4 regions of the Streptomyces sp. NPDC054866 genome follow, and region 3 is predicted to be linked to each of the others. Evidence: riboswitches for the same ligand, from Rfam matches in the RefSeq annotation. Region 3 holds a riboswitch; each other region holds the start of a gene.
The links. Region 3 has a riboswitch for cobalamin ahead of ACWGI2_RS11125 (ABC transporter substrate-binding protein). Riboswitches for the same ligand answer to the same signal wherever they lie in the genome.

Region 1 (4,638 bases), 470 kb from region 3:
AACTTGTTGACGAGATACCCGGCGACCAGCTCCTGGTCCCCGGCGCTCAGCAGCGCGGTGGTCCCGAAGAAGGAGGCGAAGACGCCTCCGCGGTCGATGTCTCCCACCACGACCACGGGGAAGCGGGCGGCCCGCGCGATCCCCATGTTCACGATGTCCGTACGTCGCAGATTGATCTCGGCGGGACTGCCCGCACCTTCGCAGATCACGGCGTCATAGCTGCCCCGAAGTTCCTCAAGGCATCCCACGACGGTGGAGAGCAGCGCCTCTTGCCGCCCCCCGTGGTAGCCGCGCGCGCTCATCTCGCCCACCGGCTTGCCCATGAGGACGACCTGGCTGCTGCGGTCGCTGCCCGGCTTGAGCAGCACGGGGTTCATCAGCGCGGTCGGCTCGACCATGGCGGCCTGCGCCTGCATGGCCTGGGCCCGCCCGATCTCGGCGCCTTCGCGCGTGACGAAGGAGTTGAGGGACATGTTCTGCGCCTTGAAGGGCGCGACGGAGCCCCCTTTGCGGGCCAGCCACCGGCAGATCCCGGCGGTGACGACGCTCTTCCCCGCGTCGGAGGTGGTTCCGGCGACGAGCAGTCCACCACTCATGAGGCCCTGCCTTTCCGTAGAGCGCTCACGGCCGCCGCGACGCCCAGGGCAAGGAGACCCACCCGTCGCGACAGCTTCACGGCCTGTTCGATGTCGGGGACTTCGACGCCCCGCCCGTCCCCGTTCAGGACGGGCCGGTGCTCGACACGCCCCGCGTACGAGAGAGTCCCCCCGAGCCGTACGCCCAACGCCCCGGCGAAGGCGGCCTCGACGGGCCCGGCGTTGGGGCTCGGGTGCTTGGCGGCATCGTCACGCCAGGCGCGCACCGCGCCACGTGGCGAGTCCCCGGCAACGGCCGCGAGTACGGCGGTGAGCCGGGCGCCCGGCCACCCCAGTACGTCGTCGAGCCGCGCGGAAGCCCACCCGTAGCGGCGGTACTTCACGGACTTGTGCCCGACCATGGCGTCGAGCGTGTTCACGGCCCGGAAGGCGACCAGCCCGGGCACTCCGCCCAGAGCACCCCACACCAACGCCCCCACCACGGCGTCGGACGTGTTCTCGGCGACGGACTCGACCACGGCCCGCGCGATGCCGTCGGCGTCGAGGGCCTGCGGATCCCGCCCGCACAGATGCGGCAGCCGCTCCCGTGCCACCTCGACGTCCCCGGCGGCGAGCGCCCCGCCGATGGCCCGCGCCTCACGCCCCAGCGAGGTGCCGCCGACCACGGCCCAGGTGGTGGCGGCGGTCAGCGCGACGGACGCGGCGCGCGAATCACGTACAAGAGAAGAGGCCAGGGCGGCGGCACCGGCCGCGCCTCCGGCGCACACCACGGCATGCAGGGCGCCCCACCCGCGGTGGTCACGCCACAGCACACGCTCGACGGCACCCGCGGCCCGGCCGAACGCGGCGACCGGATGCCCGCGGCGGGGATCGCCGAGGAACAGGTCACCGAGGAGGCCGGCGGCGGCGCCGTACGCGAAGTCGCGATCGGCACGCATGGCTTCAGCCGGTCGCTGTGCCGAGAAGAGAGCTCACGCTCGGGAACTGGTCCGGCAACGGGCGGCCGCGCATGGCGATATGTCCTCACTCAGGGTGTCCGCGCCCTGGTTCGACGTGATCGGCGGCGAGAGTTCCTGGCTTCCGAGGAGTCAGCTCCTCGATGACAGTGGCGGGACCGCGCCGGATTCGCACCGGCTTCCTCTCCTGCTGCCGTATTGGCTCCGGCAGTCCACCACGGCCCGCGAAGGCCCGTCAACTCGCTGTTGACCTGCGACGGGAGAGTGTGCGGAGGCCCACATACGAAGGTGGGGCGCGAGACGCCGAAGCGTCCCGCACCCCACCCGAAACTCCGGTCGTCAGGCGACGATCAGATAGATCCCGTACGCCACGGCCGCCGCGCAGAGCGCGAAGCACACGTACGCGCCCGTGCGGGCCGCGGAGGCGGTGCCGCCACCCGCGGTGGAGGCACCCGCGGAGGAGGCGCCGGACGTGGCCGCCTCGTGCTTGGAGAGGCCGACGATGCCGAGGGTGAACAGGCCCACCAGGGCCACTGTCACCGCGAGGCTGACTCCGAAGACGGAGCCGAGAGCTGCCCAGTCGATGTCCATGCTGACTTTTCCTTACACCGTGGCGGTCCGGGCGGGGTCCGCCGCGGTGCCGGTCGGGGCCGGGATGGTGGCCTTGACGAAATCGACGTCCGCGCTGGCCACGGCCGACCCGGTGGGCGGCGGTGTGACGGCGGCCATCGCGGTGGTCACGACGCCGGCGGGCTCGGCGGCGGAAGAGCCGCCGATCTCGTCGTCGGCGACGTTCGTGTGGTCGACGGCGTTGCGGCGGGACAGCACCCAGATGACGGCCGAGCCGCCGACCAGGAGCGCGGCGGTGACCGCGATGCCCCAGGGGCCCTGCTTGGTGAGGAACTCGGCCCCCGCGCCGACCAGACCGGCGGCCGGGAGGGTCAGACCCCAGGCGATGAACATGCGGGTCGCCGTGGACCAGCGGACCACACCGCCCTTGCGGCCGAGGCCCGCGCCCATCACGGCGCCGGAGCAGGACTGCGTGGTGGAGAGCGAGAAGCCGATGTGCGAGGAGGCCAGGATGACCGTCGCGGCGCTGGTCTGGGCGGCGAAGCCCTGCTGCGGCTGGAGGTCGGTGAGGCCCTTGCCCATGGTGCGGATGATGCGCCAGCCGCCGAGGTAGGTGCCGAGCGCGATGGCGACACCGGCCGAGACGATGACCCACATCGGGGGGTTGGCGCCCGGGTTCAGGACGCCGCCGGTGACCAGGGCGAGCGTGATGATGCCCATGGTCTTCTGCGCGTCGTTCGTGCCGTGGGCCAGCGAGACGAGGCCCGCGGAGGCGATCTGTCCGGCGCGGTAACCCTTGGCCGTGGCCTTGGTGTCGGTGTTGCGGCCGATCCGGTACGTCAGACGCGTGGCCGCCATCGCGGCGAGACCCGCCACGAGAGGCGCGGCCAGGGCCGGGATCAGGATCTTGGTGACGACGGTGCCGCCGTCGATCGACGACCAGCCCATCGACATGACAGCGGCGCCGATGAGGCCGCCGAAGAGTGCGTGGGAGGAACTGGAGGGCAGGCCCACCAGCCAGGTCAGCAGATTCCAGAGGATCGCGCCGACCAGGGCCGCGAAGATCACCTCTGTCTTCAGTCCGTCCTCGTTGACGATGCCGCCAGAGATCGTCTTGGCGACTTCGACGGAGAGGAAAGCTCCGACGAGATTCAGCACGGCGGACATGGCCACCGCCGTCTTGGGCTTGAGAGCGCCAGTCGAGATGGTGGTAGCCATCGCGTTGGCTGTGTCGTGGAAACCGTTCGTGAAGTCGAACACGAGAGCGGTAACGATCACGATCCCGAGGAGAAGCGTGATGTGTTCCATTTACCCAGGCTTCTGTTGGACGTCAGTGGCAAGTGGAACGTAGGCAACCTGAGTGAACGGAAAGTGAACTGGGACGGGCCGTGCGGTGACCCAATGCGGGGCGCCGCCACTCCGCTTCCGCCGGGACCCTGCCGGTGATCGGCCGGAGGGGCGGCGGGAGGCCATGGGGGACCCGGAATCCCGGCTTCCCAGGGTGCCCGACCACCCCCGGGCGAAGCTCTTCAACTGGCCCGATGAGCCGTGGAAGAGATTCTGATCACCCGGCAGTCCGGAGGCCGGGCCCACGTCCCCGCCTGCCCTGGCAAGATCACGGCATGACGGAGCAGCGGGACGAAGACCGGGGCCGGCAGGACGCGATCGAGCGGGCGTGGGGCGAGCTGGTGGCGGCGGCCCGCAGAACGGTGGCGGACGGCCTGGTGGTCGGCACGTCGGGCAATGTGTCGGTGCGCGTCGGCGGCACGATCCTGGTCACCCCGAGCGGGGTGCCGTACGACCGTCTGGGGCCGCGGGACGCGGTCGGTGTCGACGCGGACGGCAACCAGCTCTTCGGCGACCTCGCTCCGACCAGCGAACTGCCCATGCACCTTGCGGTCTACCGCACCACGTACGCCGGAGCCGTGGTCCACACCCACGCGGTGCACGCCACCGCCGTCTCCACCCTGGTCCCGGAGCTCCCGCCCATCCACTACATGGCGGCCGCCCTCGGCGGTCCGGTCCGGGTGGCCCGGTACGCGCCGTACGGCTCGGAGGAGTTGGCCGAGAACATGCTCCGGGCCCTCAGGGACCGCACAGGCTGCCTGCTGCAGAACCACGGAACCATCACCTACGGAGACACTCTGGACCAGGCCTACGACCGCACGGCACAGCTGGAGTGGATGTCCCGCCTCTGGCTGACGGCCAGCTCGGTCCCGGGCCACGCCCCGACCCTCCTGTCCGCGGGACAGCTGAGGGAAGCGGAGGACAGACTGAGGGGCTACGGCCAACACTGAGGGGCTACGGCCAACAGTGAAGCCGGCGGACCGCGGGCGAAGTGGCATCACCCCGGGGGCCCCGCCCACTGGCCCAGGACCGGCCAGGGCCCGACACTGGGCAGGTGCGCCCAGCCAAAGCGACGGCAACGGCCGTCACCGCCGTCACCACCGCCCTCCTGGGCGGCGCAGCCGCCGTCGCCGCGGGCCGGTTCGCCAGTAACGCGGCCCTGAAGGCGC
Region 2 (4,638 bases), on a different contig from region 3:
GGCGGCTGGGGCGAGCCCGGCAAGACGTTCGCCATCGGCCTCGGCTGCGAGATCCGCCATGCCGGGCGGCTCGTCTACTCCGACGGCCTCGATCTCGACAGCGCCTCATCGGCCGTGCCCATCGGCATGGGCTGCCGCCTCTGCGAACGCACCGACTGCCCCCAGCGGGCGGTGCCCCCGCTGGACCGCCGCCTGGCGATCGACGAGAACAGCAGCACCTTCGTTCCCTACCCCGTGGCTGGGGAGCAGGTGAAGGACTGAAGGTCTTATTGCACATTACTTGCAACTACACTTCACATGCGGAAATGCAGCAAGACATGCGGAAACGCAGCAAGAAAGCTGTGGGTGAAGGAGACGCCGGTGGCAGCGGGGCGCATTGTGCTGGGGATCGAGTCGTCGTGCGACGAGACCGGGGCGGGGATCGTCTCGCAGGGGCGACTGCTCGCCCATGCGGTGGCGTCGAGCATGGACGAGCACGCCCGCTTCGGCGGAGTGGTCCCCGAGATCGCCGCGCGAGCGCATCTGCACTCCTTCACGCCGGTCGTCCGGCACGCCCTCGACCAGGCGGGCCTGAAGCTGTCCGACATCGGCGCGGTGGCGGTCACCACGGGCCCCGGCCTGTCCGGCGCGCTTCAGGTCGGCCTCGCGGGAGCCAAGACCCTGGCCTACTCGCTCGATGTTCCGTTGTACGGGGTGCACCACCTGGCCGGGCACGTCGCCGCCGACACGCTGGAGCACGGCCCGCTGCCCGACCCCTGCGTGGTCCTGATCGTCTCCGGCGGGCACACCTCCCTGCTGCTCGTCCGGGACCTGGCCCGCGATCCGATCGTGCACCTGGGGGACACCCTGGACGACGCGGCGGGCGAGTGCTTCGACAAGGTCGCCCGCGTCTTCGGCCTGCCGTATCCGGGCGGCCCCGCCATCGACCGCGCGGCCCGTAGCGGCGATCCGCGCGCGGTGACCTTCCCTCGCCCCCTCACCGGGCCGAAGGACGACCCGTACGCCTTCTCCTTCTCCGGCCTCAAGACCGCCGCCGCACGCTGGGCCGAGGGGCACGCCGGCCGCGATCTACCGGTGGCCGACGGTGCGGCCTCGCTCCAGGAGGCCGTCGCGGACGTACTGACCCGCAAGGCCCTGGCTGCCTGCCGGGATCACGGGGTCGGGACCCTCGTCGTGGTCGGCGGTGTCGCCGCCAACTCGCGGGTGCGGTCGCTCGCCGAGGAGCGGTGCGCGGCCGCGGGCGTGCGGCTGCGCGTACCCCCGATGACGCTGTGCACGGACAACGGCGCGATGATCGCCGCCGTCGGCGACCTGCTCGTACGTGCCGGGGCCGAGCCCGCCCCCTGGGACGTGTCGATCGACCCGTCCGCCCCCCTGGCGTACGCGGCCCTGCAGCCGAGGGCGGCCGAGGCGAGGGCTGCCTGATGGCGGCGGTCGTACGGGTGCTGCGCGGTGAGCAACTGCTCGCGCACGTAGATGAGTTGCGCACCGTCTACGCCGAAGCCTTCGGCGTGCCGCCCTGGTACGAGGACGAGGAGCGGGTGGCGGAGTTCCTGGTCCGGCTCGGTGACGACGTGCGGCGGCCCGGCTTCACCGCGGCGATCGCCCTGGAGGGGACGGGCATCGCCGGGTTCACCACCGGGTGGACCACGCCTGATCCCTTTCCCGCCGACCGCTGCTATCCGCAGGCGGCGGCCGGACTCGGCGCCGAGCGCGCCCTGTCGTGGCTGTGCGGGGCCCGTGAGATAGACGAACTGGCCGTGCGTCCCACGGCGCAGGGCACCGGAATCGGGGCGGCTCTCCTTGATGCGATGGCCTCCGGCGCTCCCGACGACCGTGTCTGGCTGCTGACTTCGGTCCGGTCACCGCAGGCCATGGGCTTCTACGGCCGCCAGGGCTGGACCCAGGCGACGCACCCCTCTCCCGACGGCAAGGGCGTCGTCGTCTTCCTCGGACCGCGCCACCCCGCCCGCGCTCTCGCGCTGTCCCGCGGCGGAGAGGGGTGGACTTACTAGGACGTCCAACTATATGTTCGTGGCACAAGGTCCGCGGTGCAGGGAAGCCGGTGTGAATCCGGCACGGTCCCGCCACTGTGACCGGGGAGTGTGCTGCCATCCACACGCCACTGGCGAGGTCTGCCGGGAAGGCGGGCGGCGCGCGGAGATCCGGGAGTCAGGATACCGGCCGCGGAATGTTCCGTGTTGTCCACGAGGATGGAGCAGACACGCATGGCACCGGTCCGTACCCACGACCCTGGTGATCCGGCGGAGCGCGCTCAACTCACCACGCGCTCATAGGACGTCGCGCCCTCCGGCGGTCTCGACGCACGCCTGAGAGTCCCGACGTCCGCTGTCCCACGGCTCGCACCGACAGCGCACACACCTGTGCGCCCGTCGGCGGCTCGCCGTGCCGTCCCCGGATCTCACCTGACGAGAGCAGGCACCCATGGTCCGTGAACTCACCCACTTCATCGGCGGCAAGCACACCGCAGGCACGTCGGGCCTCTTCGGCGACGTGTACGACCCCAACACCGGCACCGTCCAGGCCCGCGTACCGCTCGCGGGCCGGGCCGACACCGAGCGGGCGATCGCCGACGCGGTCACCGCGCAGCAGGAGTGGGGAAGTTGGAATCCGCAGCGGCGCGCCCGCGTGCTGCTGCGCTTCCTTCAGCTCGTCGAGGCCGAACGCGACTCCCTGGCACGGCTGTTGTCGGCCGAGCACGGCAAGACCGTGGCCGACGCGCACGGCGACATCCAACGCGGCCTGGAAGTGGTGGAGTTCGCCGCCGGGATCCCGCATCTGCTCAAGGGCGAGTTCACGGACAACGCGGGCACCGGCATCGACGTGCACTCGCTGCGCTCCCCGATCGGTGTGGTCGCCGGGATCACGCCCTTCAACTTCCCCGCGATGATCCCGCTGTGGAAGGTCGCGCCCGCTCTCGCCTGCGGCAACGCGTTCATCCTCAAACCCTCCGAGCGCGACCCGTCCGTACCCCTGCGTCTTGCCGAACTGTTCCTCGACGCAGGCCTGCCGCCCGGCGTCCTGAACGTCGTCAACGGCGGCAAGGAAGCGGTCGACACCCTCCTTGAGGACCCCAGGGTCGGCGCGCTCGGCTTCGTCGGCTCCACGCCGATCGCCGCGCACATCTACGCCACCGCCGCCGCCCACGGCAAGCGCGCCCAGTGCTTCGGGGGCGCCAAGAACCACATGATCGTCATGCCGGACGCCGACCTCGACCAGGCCGTCGACGCGCTCATCGGCGCCGGATACGGCTCGGCGGGCGAACGCTGCATGGCCATCTCGGTGGCCGTGCCCGTCGGTGAGGAGACCGCCGACGCGCTGGTCGCCGCGCTCAAGGAACGCATCGGCACGCTCCGCGTCGGCCGCAGCGACGACCCGGAGGCCGACTTCGGCCCGCTCGTGAGCAGGGACGCACTCGACCGGGTCCGCAGGTACGTGGACATCGGCGTCAACGAAGGTGCTGAACTCGTCGTCGACGGGCGGCAGTTCACGCTTCCGGGCCATCAGGACGGGTTCTTCGCGGGCGCCTCGCTCTTCGACCGGGTCGGTCCACGCATGCGGATCTACCGCGAGGAGATCTTCGGCCCCGTCCTGTGCGTCGTACGGGCCGCCGACTACGAGGAAGCCCTGCGGCTGCCCAGCGAGCACCCGTACGGCAACGGGGTCGCGATCTTCACCAGGGACGGCGACACCGCCCGCGACTTCACCCGCCGCGTCGACACCGGCATGGTCGGCGTCAACGTCCCCATTCCGGTCCCGGTGGCCTACCACACCTTCGGCGGCTGGAAGCGCTCCGGCTTCGGCGACCTGAACCAGCACGGCCCCGACGCCATCCGCTTCTACACCCGCACCAAGACCGTCACCTCGCGCTGGCCCTCAGGGGCCAGGGAAGGCGCGAGCTTCACCCTGCCCACCATGGGATGAGCGCCATGACCACCACATCACTCACCCAGGACCAACAGGCCCTCGTCGAGACCACGCTCGACTTCGCGGACGACCATCTCGCCCCCCGTGCCGTGCAGTGGGACCAGGACAAGCACTTCCCCCTCGACGTACTGCGCAAGGCGGCCGGGCTCGGGCTCGGCGGCGTGTACGTACGGGAGGACGCGGGCGGCAGCGGTCTCACGCGGGCCGACGGCGTCCTCGTCTTCGAGGCCCTCGCCTCCGGCTGCCCGTCCATCGCGGGCTACCTCTCCATCCACAACATGGTCGCCTGGATGATCGACACATACGGCGACCCCGCGCAACGGACGCGGTGGCTGCCCCGCCTGTGCTCCATGGACGACCTCGGCAGCTACTGCCTCACCGAACCGGGGGCCGGATCGGACGCCGGGTCCCTGCGCACCCGGGCGGTCCGCGACGGCGACGGCTACGTCCTCAGCGGCGTCAAGCAGTTCATCTCCGGTGCGGGCGCCGCGCAGGTGTACGTCGTCATGGCGCGCACCGACGGCGAGGGCCCCCGGGGGATCTCCGCGTTCCTCGTCGAACGGGACGACCCCGGGCTCTCGTTCGGCCCCGACGAGAAGAAGATGGGCTGGAACGCCCAGCCCACCCGTCAAGTGATCCTGGACGAGGTACGGGTGCCCGCCGACCGGCTGCTCGGCCGCGCGGGCGACG
Region 3 (4,638 bases):
CCTGCGCGCCACCGTGCGGCGGCCCGCGTCGCGCAGTGGCGTGCCGTCCAGGGTGACCACCCCGGATGTCGGAGCCAGGACGCCCGCCAGGATGCGCAGGAGAGTTGACTTGCCCGAGCCGTTCGGGCCCAGCAGGCCGACCGTGGCTCCGGGGGGTGGGGCCAGGGTCACCCCGTCGATGATGAGGTGGCCTGCGGTCGTTCTGGTGACCCGGTCCGCCCGTAGGCCTGGTTCGGTGTGCGGGGTCATGTCGTCTTCCTCGTGCGGTAGAGGACCAGGACGAACGCCGGGACGCCGATCAGGGACGTCACCACCCCCACCGGCACCTCCTGGGGGTCCAGGACCGTGCGGGCCAGCGTGTCCACCCACACCAGGAACACCGCGCCCGCGAGCGCCGTGACCGGGAGCAGACGTGCGTGCCCGGCGCCGACAAGGACGCGGGCCGCGTGCGGCAGGACCAGGCCCACGAAGCCGATGGCGCCCGCGCTGCTCACCAGGGCCGCCGTGAGGAGGGCCGTTATGGAGAGGAGCAGCAGGCGGGTGCGAGCCACGTGTACGCCCAGCGTCGCCGCCGCGTCCTGGCCGAACACGAACGCGTCCAGCGTGCGGGCCTGCGTCAGGCAGATCGCGAGGGCCACGAAGAGCACCGCCGCGCACAGCCAGACGTCCGTCCAGCCCACCCCGCTCAACGAGCCGAGCAGCCAGAACAGGACACTCCGCGTCGTCTCCGCGTCGCCCGACGTCAGGATCACGAACGAGGTGAGGGCAGAGAACAGCTGCATCGCCGCCACTCCTGACAGCACCACCCTGTCGGCGCTTCCGCCCAGGGTGTGGCTCAGGAGGAGGACCAGTGCGAACGAGACGACGGCCCCTACGAAGGCTCCCGCCGAGACCGACACCACTCCCCCGCCGACCCCCAGGACGACGATCGCGACCGCGCCCGTGGACGCCCCCGAGGAGACGCCGAGTACGAAGGGGTCGGCAAGAGGGTTGCGCAGGAGGGACTGGAGGACCGTTCCGCAGACCGCGAGGCCCGCGCCGCATACCGCCGCGAGAAGCGTGCGCGGCATGCGCAGGTTCCATACGATGCCGTCCCTGATCGGCGTCAGCGTCGCCTCTCCCCAGCCGAGGTGGGCCGCCACCGCCGACCACACGTCCGGTACGGAGATGTCCGCGGGGCCGATGGTGACGGCCACCGCCACGGAGAGGGCCAGGGCGGCGAGGCCTGTCGTCCAGAGCAGGGCGGAACGTATGCCGCCCGGGGCGGCCTTCATCACTTGGCGAGCCCGAACTCGCGCAAGGCGTCGGCGACTTGTTCCACGCCGTCCACAGTGCGGATCGTCGGGTTCATGGCCTGGCCGCTCAGCAGCACGTACCGCTTCTTCTTCACGGCGGTCAGGTTCTTGGTGACCGGGTTGGACTCCAGGAACTCGATCTTCTTCTTCGCGCTCTCGGCCGTCTGCGACTTGCGGGTGAGGTCCCCGATGACCAGCACGTCCGGGTCGCGGTCCGCCACCGTCTCCCAGTTGATCTGGGGCCACTCCTCGCGGGTGTCGTCGAAGACGTTCTTCACGCCCAGTTCGCGCGTGATGATGCCCGGCGCTCCGCAGCAGCCCGCGATGTAGGGCGCGTCGGAGTTGGCGAACCAGTAGAGGAGCTTCGTGTCGGACGACGCGTCAGCCTTCTTGATCGCCTTCGTCGCCTTCGCCACCCTGGCCTTGAGGTCCGCTATCAGCCGCTCGCCGCGCTTCTCGACCCCGAACGCCTTGGCCAGGTCCCGTACTTCGCCGTACACCGTGTCCATCGTCAGCGTCTTGTCGCGACGGCCGTCGCCGTCGCCGCTGTTGTCCTTGCCCGCGCAGTCGGAGGGCGAGACATAGGCGGGTACGCCGAGTTCGGCGAACTTGGCGCGGTCGGCGACGCCGCCCTTGCTGACCGTCGCCAGGAAGGAGGCGGTGACGAAGTCCGGCTCCTGGGCGAGGACCTTCTCGAAGGAGGGGTAGCTGTCGGCGAGCCGGTCGACCTTGGCGTTGTCCTTCTCAAGTCCCTTGAGCACCGGGTCCGTCCAGGTCCCGGTGCCCGCCATGCGATCCGCGAGGCCGAGGGAGAGCAGGATCTCCGTGGAGCCCTGATCGAGGGAGACCGCCCGCCGCGGCGGCGCCTTGATCTCCACCTTCTTGCCGCAGGAGGTGAGGGTCAGTGGGTAGCCCTTAGCCTTCCCGCCCCCGCTGGAGGTGGCCGACGAGCCGCCTCCGCACGAGGTCAGCGTGAGGGCCAGGGCCGTGCTGAGGAGGACGGACATACGTACACGACGGGCTGTGGAGGACACACGATCCCTTGAGTCTCACGGCTCATACGCGGAGCCTGGCCTGCTTCATCACCTCCGCCGCCCGGTGCGGGGGCGAAGGTGCCAGCAGGTCTTCGGACTCGGGGATCGACCGGACGGGGCGCCTTCCCAGGCGTCCGTGGACGCCCAGTGGCCGTGGCCCCGCCCGTTCCCCCTCACCGCTGCGCGTCAGTTCCGGATTCGCACCGGATTCCCTGGCCCTGGTGTGGGTTGACTGGCGCTCGCAAGCTACCACGCGAGGTCAGGCCGGCTGCTGTCACGTGAGGTCAGGACGGCTGCTCGGGCCTCGGTGCGCCGCGGTAGGTGCCGAACGACCACTTGTTGCCCTCGGGGTCGGCGATCCCGAACTCCCGGCTGCCGTACGGCTGGTCCTCGATCTCCCGGATGATCTCGACCCCCGCGGCGGTGAGCCGATCGTAGAGGTCGTCCACGTGGTCGGTGACGACGTACGCCCCGAAGGTGCCCGGCTTCAGGCACCAGCCCTCGGACTTCTCGTCGTACGAGCCGAGCATGATGGCCCCGCCTTCGGGCCAGTCGAGCTCGGCGTGGGCCACGCGGTCGCCGTCCTCGTAGACGGCGGTGCGCAGGAAGCCGACCGTGCCGACCAGGAAGTCGATCAGGGCGGGGGCGTCGTGCGCCTGGAGGGTCGGCCAGACGTCGGGGGCGCGTCCGGCGGAGGCGGAGGCGGACTGGGGCTGCTGCTTCTCGGTGGTGTTCATGTCGGTGGTGTTCATGGCTCCTACTCTTCGCCCCCGCCATGGCTCCCGGCTTGGATATTCCGGCACTCTTCGGCCAGCCAGCCGCTGGGGCTCACCCCCGTGTACTGCTGGAAGTCCCGTACCAGGTGGGAGTGGTCGTAGTAGCCGCAGTCCGCGGCGATGCGGGCCAGGTCGGGGGCGCCGCCCGTCGCGACCGGGCGTACGACCGCGTTCCGTGCGCGCTGGAAGCGCATCAGGCGGCCCGCCTGCTTGGGGCTCAGGCCCGTCTCGGCGCGGAAGAGCGTGGTGAGGCGGCGTTCGCTGAGGGCGACGTGCCGGGAGAGGCCGCGCAGGGTGCCGACGCCCCGGTGCCGGGCGAGCCAGGCCCAGGCCTCGGCGACCTCGGGCCGTACGGATCCGCCGGAGGCGTCGTCGGCCGCGCGCTGCCTCAAGTAGCCGGACAGAGAAGCGAACCGCTCCTCCCAGGTGCCCTGCTCGCACAGCATCTCCCGTACGTCGGCGGCGCGGCGCCCCATCACCTCCGCGCCGGGCGTCACCAGCTCGCCGGCCAGTTCCGCCGCCGGTACGCCGAACAGGGCGCGGGCGGCGAGCGGGTGCACGGCGAGCTGGATGCCCGCCTCGTGCTCGGGCCGCACGACGTACGCCGGGGACTGGTGGAGGCCGCCGAGGACGATGTCCGTGCGGGTGGCGTCGCGGCCGCCCGCCTGCTCGGGGGTGATGCCGCTGACGACGGGGCCGTCGAGCGAGAAGATCAGCGTCAGGTACGGGGACGGCAGGCCGCGGTGCAGGCCGGGCCGCTCACCCTCCGTGCGGTAGCCGACCGCGGACACCACCATGCCGTCGAGCCGCGGGGCGGCCCGCACGAACTCCCGGGAGACGGTCTCCATGCCCTCCAGTATGCGATGGGCGGGGCGCCGAGGCAGGTCCGCGGGCGTGGTGGGCGTCGGCCTCTGCTACCCGCGCGAGGAGGTCCCATGCCCGTTCCGTCCGGTGACGTCGATCATGGGAATCTGCCGCCTGACCTCGTACGATGACCCGCCGCTCCGGACGGGGCGCAGACCGCTCTCAGGGGGCACAGAACCATGGCAGTAAAGGCAAAGGCCAAGCTGGCCGTCATCGGCACGGCGGGCGCGCTCACCGCGGCCGTACTCGCGGGGACGGCGCTCTGGCCGAGCACGGACGCGACGGCGGCGGACGCCTCCGCGAAGACGGCGAAGACGGCGAAGACCGCGACGTCCGAGCTGAAGCACTGGCCGAAGCCGGTCGCGAAGAAGCTGGGCAAGGTCATCGCGAAGAACGAGGACAAGGGCGCGTACGCCGTCTTCGACGCGGACAACACGACGTACCGCAACGACCTGGAGGAGTCCCTCCTGCCCTTCCTGGAGATGAAGGGGGTGCTGACCCGCAAGTCGATGGACCCGTCGCTGAAGATCATCCCCTTCAAGGACACGGCGAAGCACAAGGAGAGCCTCTACAGCTACTACAACCGGCTCTGCGAGGTCGACGACCAGGTCTGCTACCCGTGGGCCGCGCAGATCTTCTCCGGCTTCACGCTGAAGGAGCTCAAGGGGT
Region 4 (4,638 bases), on a different contig from region 3:
GCCGAGCCGTTTGAGCTCCTGCACCAAGTAGGCGTTGACCTGGAGGAATTCACCACTCAGCGTCTCGCGCTTGAAGAGGTTGGAGACCTGCGGCTCGATGCACTCGTACACGCCCGCGATGGACGCGATCGTGGCGGTCGGCGCGATGGCGAGAAGCAGCGAGTTGCGCATGCCGGTCGCGGCGATACGTTCGCGCAGCGCGGCCCAGCGCTCCGGCCAGGTCAGCTCGACGCCGTAGTGGTCGGGGTGCAGGACGCCGCGCGCGGTGCGGGTCTTCTCCCAGGCGGGCAGCGGGCCGTTGCGCTCGGCGAGGTCGGCGGACGCCTCGTACGCGGCGAGCATGATCCGCTCGGCGATGCGCGTCGAGAGGGCGCGCGCGGCGGGCGAGTCGAAGGGCAGCTTCAGCTGGAAGAAGACGTCCTGGAGGCCCATGGCGCCCAGGCCGACCGGACGCCACCTGGCGTTGGAGCGGCCTGCCTGCTCGGTCGGGTAGAAGTTGATGTCGACGACGCGGTCGAGGAAGGTGACGGCGGTGCGGACGGTCTCGTCGAGCCGCTCCCAGTCGATGTCACCGGCGGCCGTGTCCACGAAGGCGCCGAGGTTCACCGAGCCCAGGTTGCAGACGGCCGTCTCGCCGTCGTCCGTCACCTCCAGGATCTCCGTGCAGAGGTTGGAGGAGTGGACGGTGTGGCCGGGCTCCGCCGTCTGGTTGGCGGTGCGGTTGGCGGCGTCCTTGAACGTCATCCAGCCGTTGCCGGTCTGCGCCAGGGTGCGCATCATGCGGCCGTACAGATCGCGCGCGGGGATGGTCTTGCGGGCGAGCCCGGCGGCCTCGGCCTTGCGGTAGGCGGCGTCGAACTCGTCGCCCCACAGGTCGACGAGCTCCGGCACGTCGGCCGGAGAGAACAGCGACCAGTCCTGGTCGGCGGCGACCCGGCGCATGAACTCGTCCGGGATCCAGTGCGCGAGGTTGAGGTTGTGCGTGCGGCGCGCGTCCTCACCCGTGTTGTCGCGCAGCTCCAGGAACTCCTCGATGTCGGAGTGCCACGTCTCCAGATAGACCGCGGCGGCGCCCTTGCGGCGCCCGCCCTGGTTCACGGCGGCGACGGAGGCGTCCAGCGTCTTCAGGAACGGCACGATGCCGTTGGAGTGACCGTTCGTGCCGCGGATCAGCGAACCGCGGGCGCGGATGCGGGAGTACGAGAGGCCGATGCCGCCCGCGTGCTTGGAGAGGCGCGCGACCTGGTGGTAGCGGTCGTAGATGGAGTCCAGCTCGTCCAGCGGGGAGTCGAGGAGGTAGCAGGACGACATCTGCGGGTGGCGGGTGCCGGAGTTGAAGAGCGTCGGCGAGGACGGCAGGTAGTCCAGGCGGCTCATCAGGCGGTACAGGGAGGCGACTTCGGCCATCGCGCGGGCACTGCCGTCCTCGGCGAGGCCGCTCGCGACGCGCAGCATGAAGTGCTGCGGGGTCTCGATGACGTGCCGGGTGATCGGGTGGCGAAGCAGATAGCGGCTGTGCAGGGTGCGCAGGCCGAAGTAGCCGAAGCGGAAGTCGGCGCCGTCCTCCAGAGCCGCCTCCACGAGCCCGTCCAGGCGCTCCGCGTGGTCGGTGACGAACGCGGCGGTACGGTCCGCGATCAGCCCCTCGCGGTGGCCGACGGCAACCGAGTCGGAGAAGCTGCGCACGCCCTGCGACGCGGCCTCGTCACGGATGCTGAGGCTGAGGAGCCTGGCCGCGAGCTGCGAGTAGGTCGGATCCTCGGAGATGAGCCCGGCGGCCGCCTCGGTCGCGAGGTCCCGCAGCTCCGCCACGTCGGCCTTGGCCGAACGGCCGCGCAGCGCCGCGGCGGCGACCCGGCCGGGGTCGGCGTCGGGGAGGTCGGCGGTGAGGTCGGTCAGGGTACGCAGCAGCGCGGTTCCTGGGCCGTCGGCGATCCGCTGATCGTCGGTGGTCTGCGCTGACGCAGGTTCGGCTGGCGCGATGGTCACGGAGCACTCCCTCGCTCGGCTCGGAGCCTTGAGGAGGGCAGGAGTGACACACGGGGGCCGCCCCTGGACAGGGCTGCGCTCCGCGTCCACCAGCCCATTCCACGAGGCCCGGACGTCGTTGGCACCCGGACCGGTCGGAACGGGCGCACTGTCGACAGGTCTTCGGACTTGCGAGCACGACAAATGCGTACTCATACACCGTTGCGGGACAGTTCCGGACTTGCACCGGATTCCCCTGCGGCGACAGCGAGCACGAGCATACATCTTGTGCTGGCTCTGCGAGGCAGCCCCATATCTTGTGTCGGCGCGCGTATCCCCTAGGGTGGCGCCGAACTGATCGTCGAACAGGGGGAGACGGCGTGCGAGGGCGGGGCGCGGGCTGTACGGCGGTGTTGCTGATGCTGCTCACGGGGTGCGGGGGCGAGGGGAGCACCGCTGAGACGAAGCCCACGCGCACCCCGAAGTCGACCACGGCCGCCGGTGTCGACGGAGACGTGGACCCCGGCAAGATCTTCACGGACGCCGAGCTGAAGTCGGCGCTGCTCCCGGCGAAGGCGATCGGGGCGAGGGCCAGGGCGTACGACGTGACGTCCGGCCCCTCCAATCCGTACCAGGGTGGCGGTGATTGGGGCGCCTGTGCTGCCGGCGAGGAGGTGCACGAGCAACTGCTGCGCTTGCGGGGACCCAGCGCGAGCCACACCGTGCGTCCGTTCCCCGAGGCGGTCGAGGACGAGAATCCCTACGTCCACGCGTCCCTGCTCTCCATGACCGCCGAGCGGGCCGGGCGCCACATCGAACTGCGCCGGCAGCTCAACAAGGCGTGCCCTCGCGTCACCGTCGACACCGACGCGGCCCCCGTCGAGGAGCACCACGTGGCCGAGAGGCTGCCGGATCTCGGCGACGAGGCGCTCCTGGAGACCTCGCGGATCGTGGGCGGCGACGAGTACGACGGCGGCCGTCCGCGCTACGACGTCGAGGTGCGGGTCGGTGGCGTGCTCGTCAGGGTGACCGCGGGCACCGACAAGAAGCTGACGCTCACCTCCGCCGCCCAGGCGGCGGCCAGGGTTCGCACGGAGCTCCACCGGGCCGGGTGAGTCCGCACGCACGAGAGCGGGCCGCCGGATTCCTCCGGCGGCCCGCGTCACGTACGTACAAGAAGGGGGTCAGTGGCCGCCCGGTGCTCCCACCGTGGCCGGCGGCAGTTCCTCCTTGACGCCCGGGTCGCCCGCGTCCGCGGTGTAGTCGCCGGGAGACGTCTCGTCGATGCCGTCAGGGGCCTTCATGGCGCGCAGGACGAAGGTCATGACCACGGTGACCACCACGTTCAGGACGAACGCCGTGAGGCCGATGTAGCCGATCTCGCCGATGCCCGGGATCTCGTCGGACGAGCCGCCGAAGTGCTTCTGCGTCGGCGAGGCGACGCCGTACGCGGCGACCGTGCCGTAGATCATGCCGACCGCCCAGCCCGCGAGCAGCGCCCAGCGGTGGAACCACCGCGTGAACAGCCCGCCGACCAGCGCGGGCATGGTCTGCAGGATCCAGATGCCGCCCAGGAGCTGGAAGTTGATCGCGACCGTCTTGTCCATGGTGAGGACGAAGGCGAGCGCGCCCACCTTCACCATGAGCGAGACCAGCTTGGAGACCTTCGTCTCCTGCGCGGGTGTCGCGTCCGGCTTGATGAAGTCCTTGTAGATGTTCCTGGTGAAGAGGTTCGCTGCCGCGATCGACATGATCGCCGCCGGGACGAGCGCGCCGATGCCGATCGCCGCGAACGCGACGCCCGTGAACCAGTCGGGGAACATGTTCTCGAACAGCTGCGGGATCGCCAGCTGCCCGTTCTCCACCTTGACCCCGGCCGCGATCGCCATGAAGCCGAGCAGCGCGAGCAGGCCGAGCATCAGCGAGTAGAGCGGCAGAATCGTGGTGTTGCGGCGGATCACGTCGCGGCTCTTGGAGGAGAGCGTCGCCGTGATCGAGTGCGGGTACATGAACAGCGCGAGCGCGGAGCCGAGGGCCAGGGTCGCGTACGTCCACTGTCCGGGCTCGCCCGGTGCCAGGCCCGCGACGGGCTTGCCCGCCGCCTCGTTCGCCGAAGAGAACTTGTCGCCCGCCGCCTGGAAGATCTCGTCGAAGCCGCCGAGCTTGATCGGGATGTAGATGATCGCGACGGCGATGACGAGGTAGATCAGACCGTCCTTCACGAACGCGATCAGCGCCGGTGCGCGCAGACCCGACGAGTACGTGTACGCGGCGAGCACCGCGAACGCGATCAGGAGCGGCAGGTCCTTGATGAACCAGTTCGTGTCGGGTCCGCCGCCGACGCCCATGACGTCGAGAACGGCCTGGATGCCGACCAGTTGGAGCGCGATGTACGGCATCGTGGCGAGGATGCCGGTGACCGCGACGGCCAGCGAGAGCCCCTTGGAGCCGAAGCGCCCGCGCACGAAGTCGGACGTGGTCACGTATCCGTGCTTGTGCGAGACCGACCAGAGGCGCGGCAGGAAGGTGAAGATCAGCGGGTAGACGAGGATCGTGTACGGCACCGCGAAGAAGCCGGCCGCGCCCGCCGCGTAGACCGCCGCCGGGACGGCCACGAAGGTGTACGCCGTGTAGAGGTCGCCGCCGAGCAGGAACCACGTGACCCAGGTG

Region 1: another riboswitch for cobalamin. It lies ahead of ACWGI2_RS08970 (cobalamin biosynthesis protein); the one in region 3 lies ahead of ACWGI2_RS11125 (ABC transporter substrate-binding protein).
Region 2: another riboswitch for cobalamin. It lies ahead of ACWGI2_RS06755 (CoA-acylating methylmalonate-semialdehyde dehydrogenase); the one in region 3 lies ahead of ACWGI2_RS11125 (ABC transporter substrate-binding protein).
Region 4: another riboswitch for cobalamin. It lies ahead of ACWGI2_RS19700 (ribonucleoside-diphosphate reductase subunit alpha); the one in region 3 lies ahead of ACWGI2_RS11125 (ABC transporter substrate-binding protein).

The regions. Positions count from the first base shown of each region.
Region 1 is NZ_JBSGZA010000002.1:59,385-64,022, reverse strand. It holds gene ACWGI2_RS08975 (cobyric acid synthase) at 1-596, opposite strand, end outside; gene ACWGI2_RS08970 (cobalamin biosynthesis protein) at 593-1,534, opposite strand; cobalamin riboswitch at 1,642-1,787, opposite strand; gene ACWGI2_RS08965 (hypothetical protein) at 1,892-2,143, opposite strand; gene ACWGI2_RS08960 (anion permease) at 2,156-3,430, opposite strand; gene ACWGI2_RS08955 (class II aldolase/adducin family protein) at 3,745-4,419, shown strand; gene ACWGI2_RS08950 (alpha/beta hydrolase) at 4,524-4,638, shown strand, end outside.
Region 2 is NZ_JBSGZA010000001.1:1,584,406-1,589,043, forward strand. It holds gene ACWGI2_RS06740 (short-chain fatty acyl-CoA regulator family protein) at 1-261, shown strand, start outside; gene tsaD (tRNA (adenosine(37)-N6)-threonylcarbamoyltransferase complex transferase subunit TsaD) at 361-1,425, shown strand; gene ACWGI2_RS06750 (GNAT family N-acetyltransferase) at 1,425-2,015, shown strand; cobalamin riboswitch at 2,019-2,203, shown strand; gene ACWGI2_RS06755 (CoA-acylating methylmalonate-semialdehyde dehydrogenase) at 2,446-3,945, shown strand; gene ACWGI2_RS06760 (acyl-CoA dehydrogenase family protein) at 3,951-4,638, shown strand, end outside.
Region 3 is NZ_JBSGZA010000002.1:530,773-535,410, forward strand. It holds gene ACWGI2_RS11115 (ABC transporter ATP-binding protein) at 1-249, opposite strand, end outside; gene ACWGI2_RS11120 (FecCD family ABC transporter permease) at 246-1,274, opposite strand; gene ACWGI2_RS11125 (ABC transporter substrate-binding protein) at 1,274-2,302, opposite strand; cobalamin riboswitch at 2,396-2,581, opposite strand; gene ACWGI2_RS11130 (VOC family protein) at 2,614-3,066, opposite strand; gene ACWGI2_RS11135 (helix-turn-helix domain-containing protein) at 3,087-3,953, opposite strand; gene ACWGI2_RS11140 (haloacid dehalogenase-like hydrolase) at 4,149-4,638, shown strand, end outside.
Region 4 is NZ_JBSGZA010000003.1:948,619-953,256, forward strand. It holds gene ACWGI2_RS19700 (ribonucleoside-diphosphate reductase subunit alpha) at 1-1,989, opposite strand, end outside; cobalamin riboswitch at 2,126-2,249, opposite strand; gene ACWGI2_RS19705 (hypothetical protein) at 2,349-3,083, shown strand; gene mctP (monocarboxylate uptake permease MctP) at 3,153-4,638, opposite strand, start outside.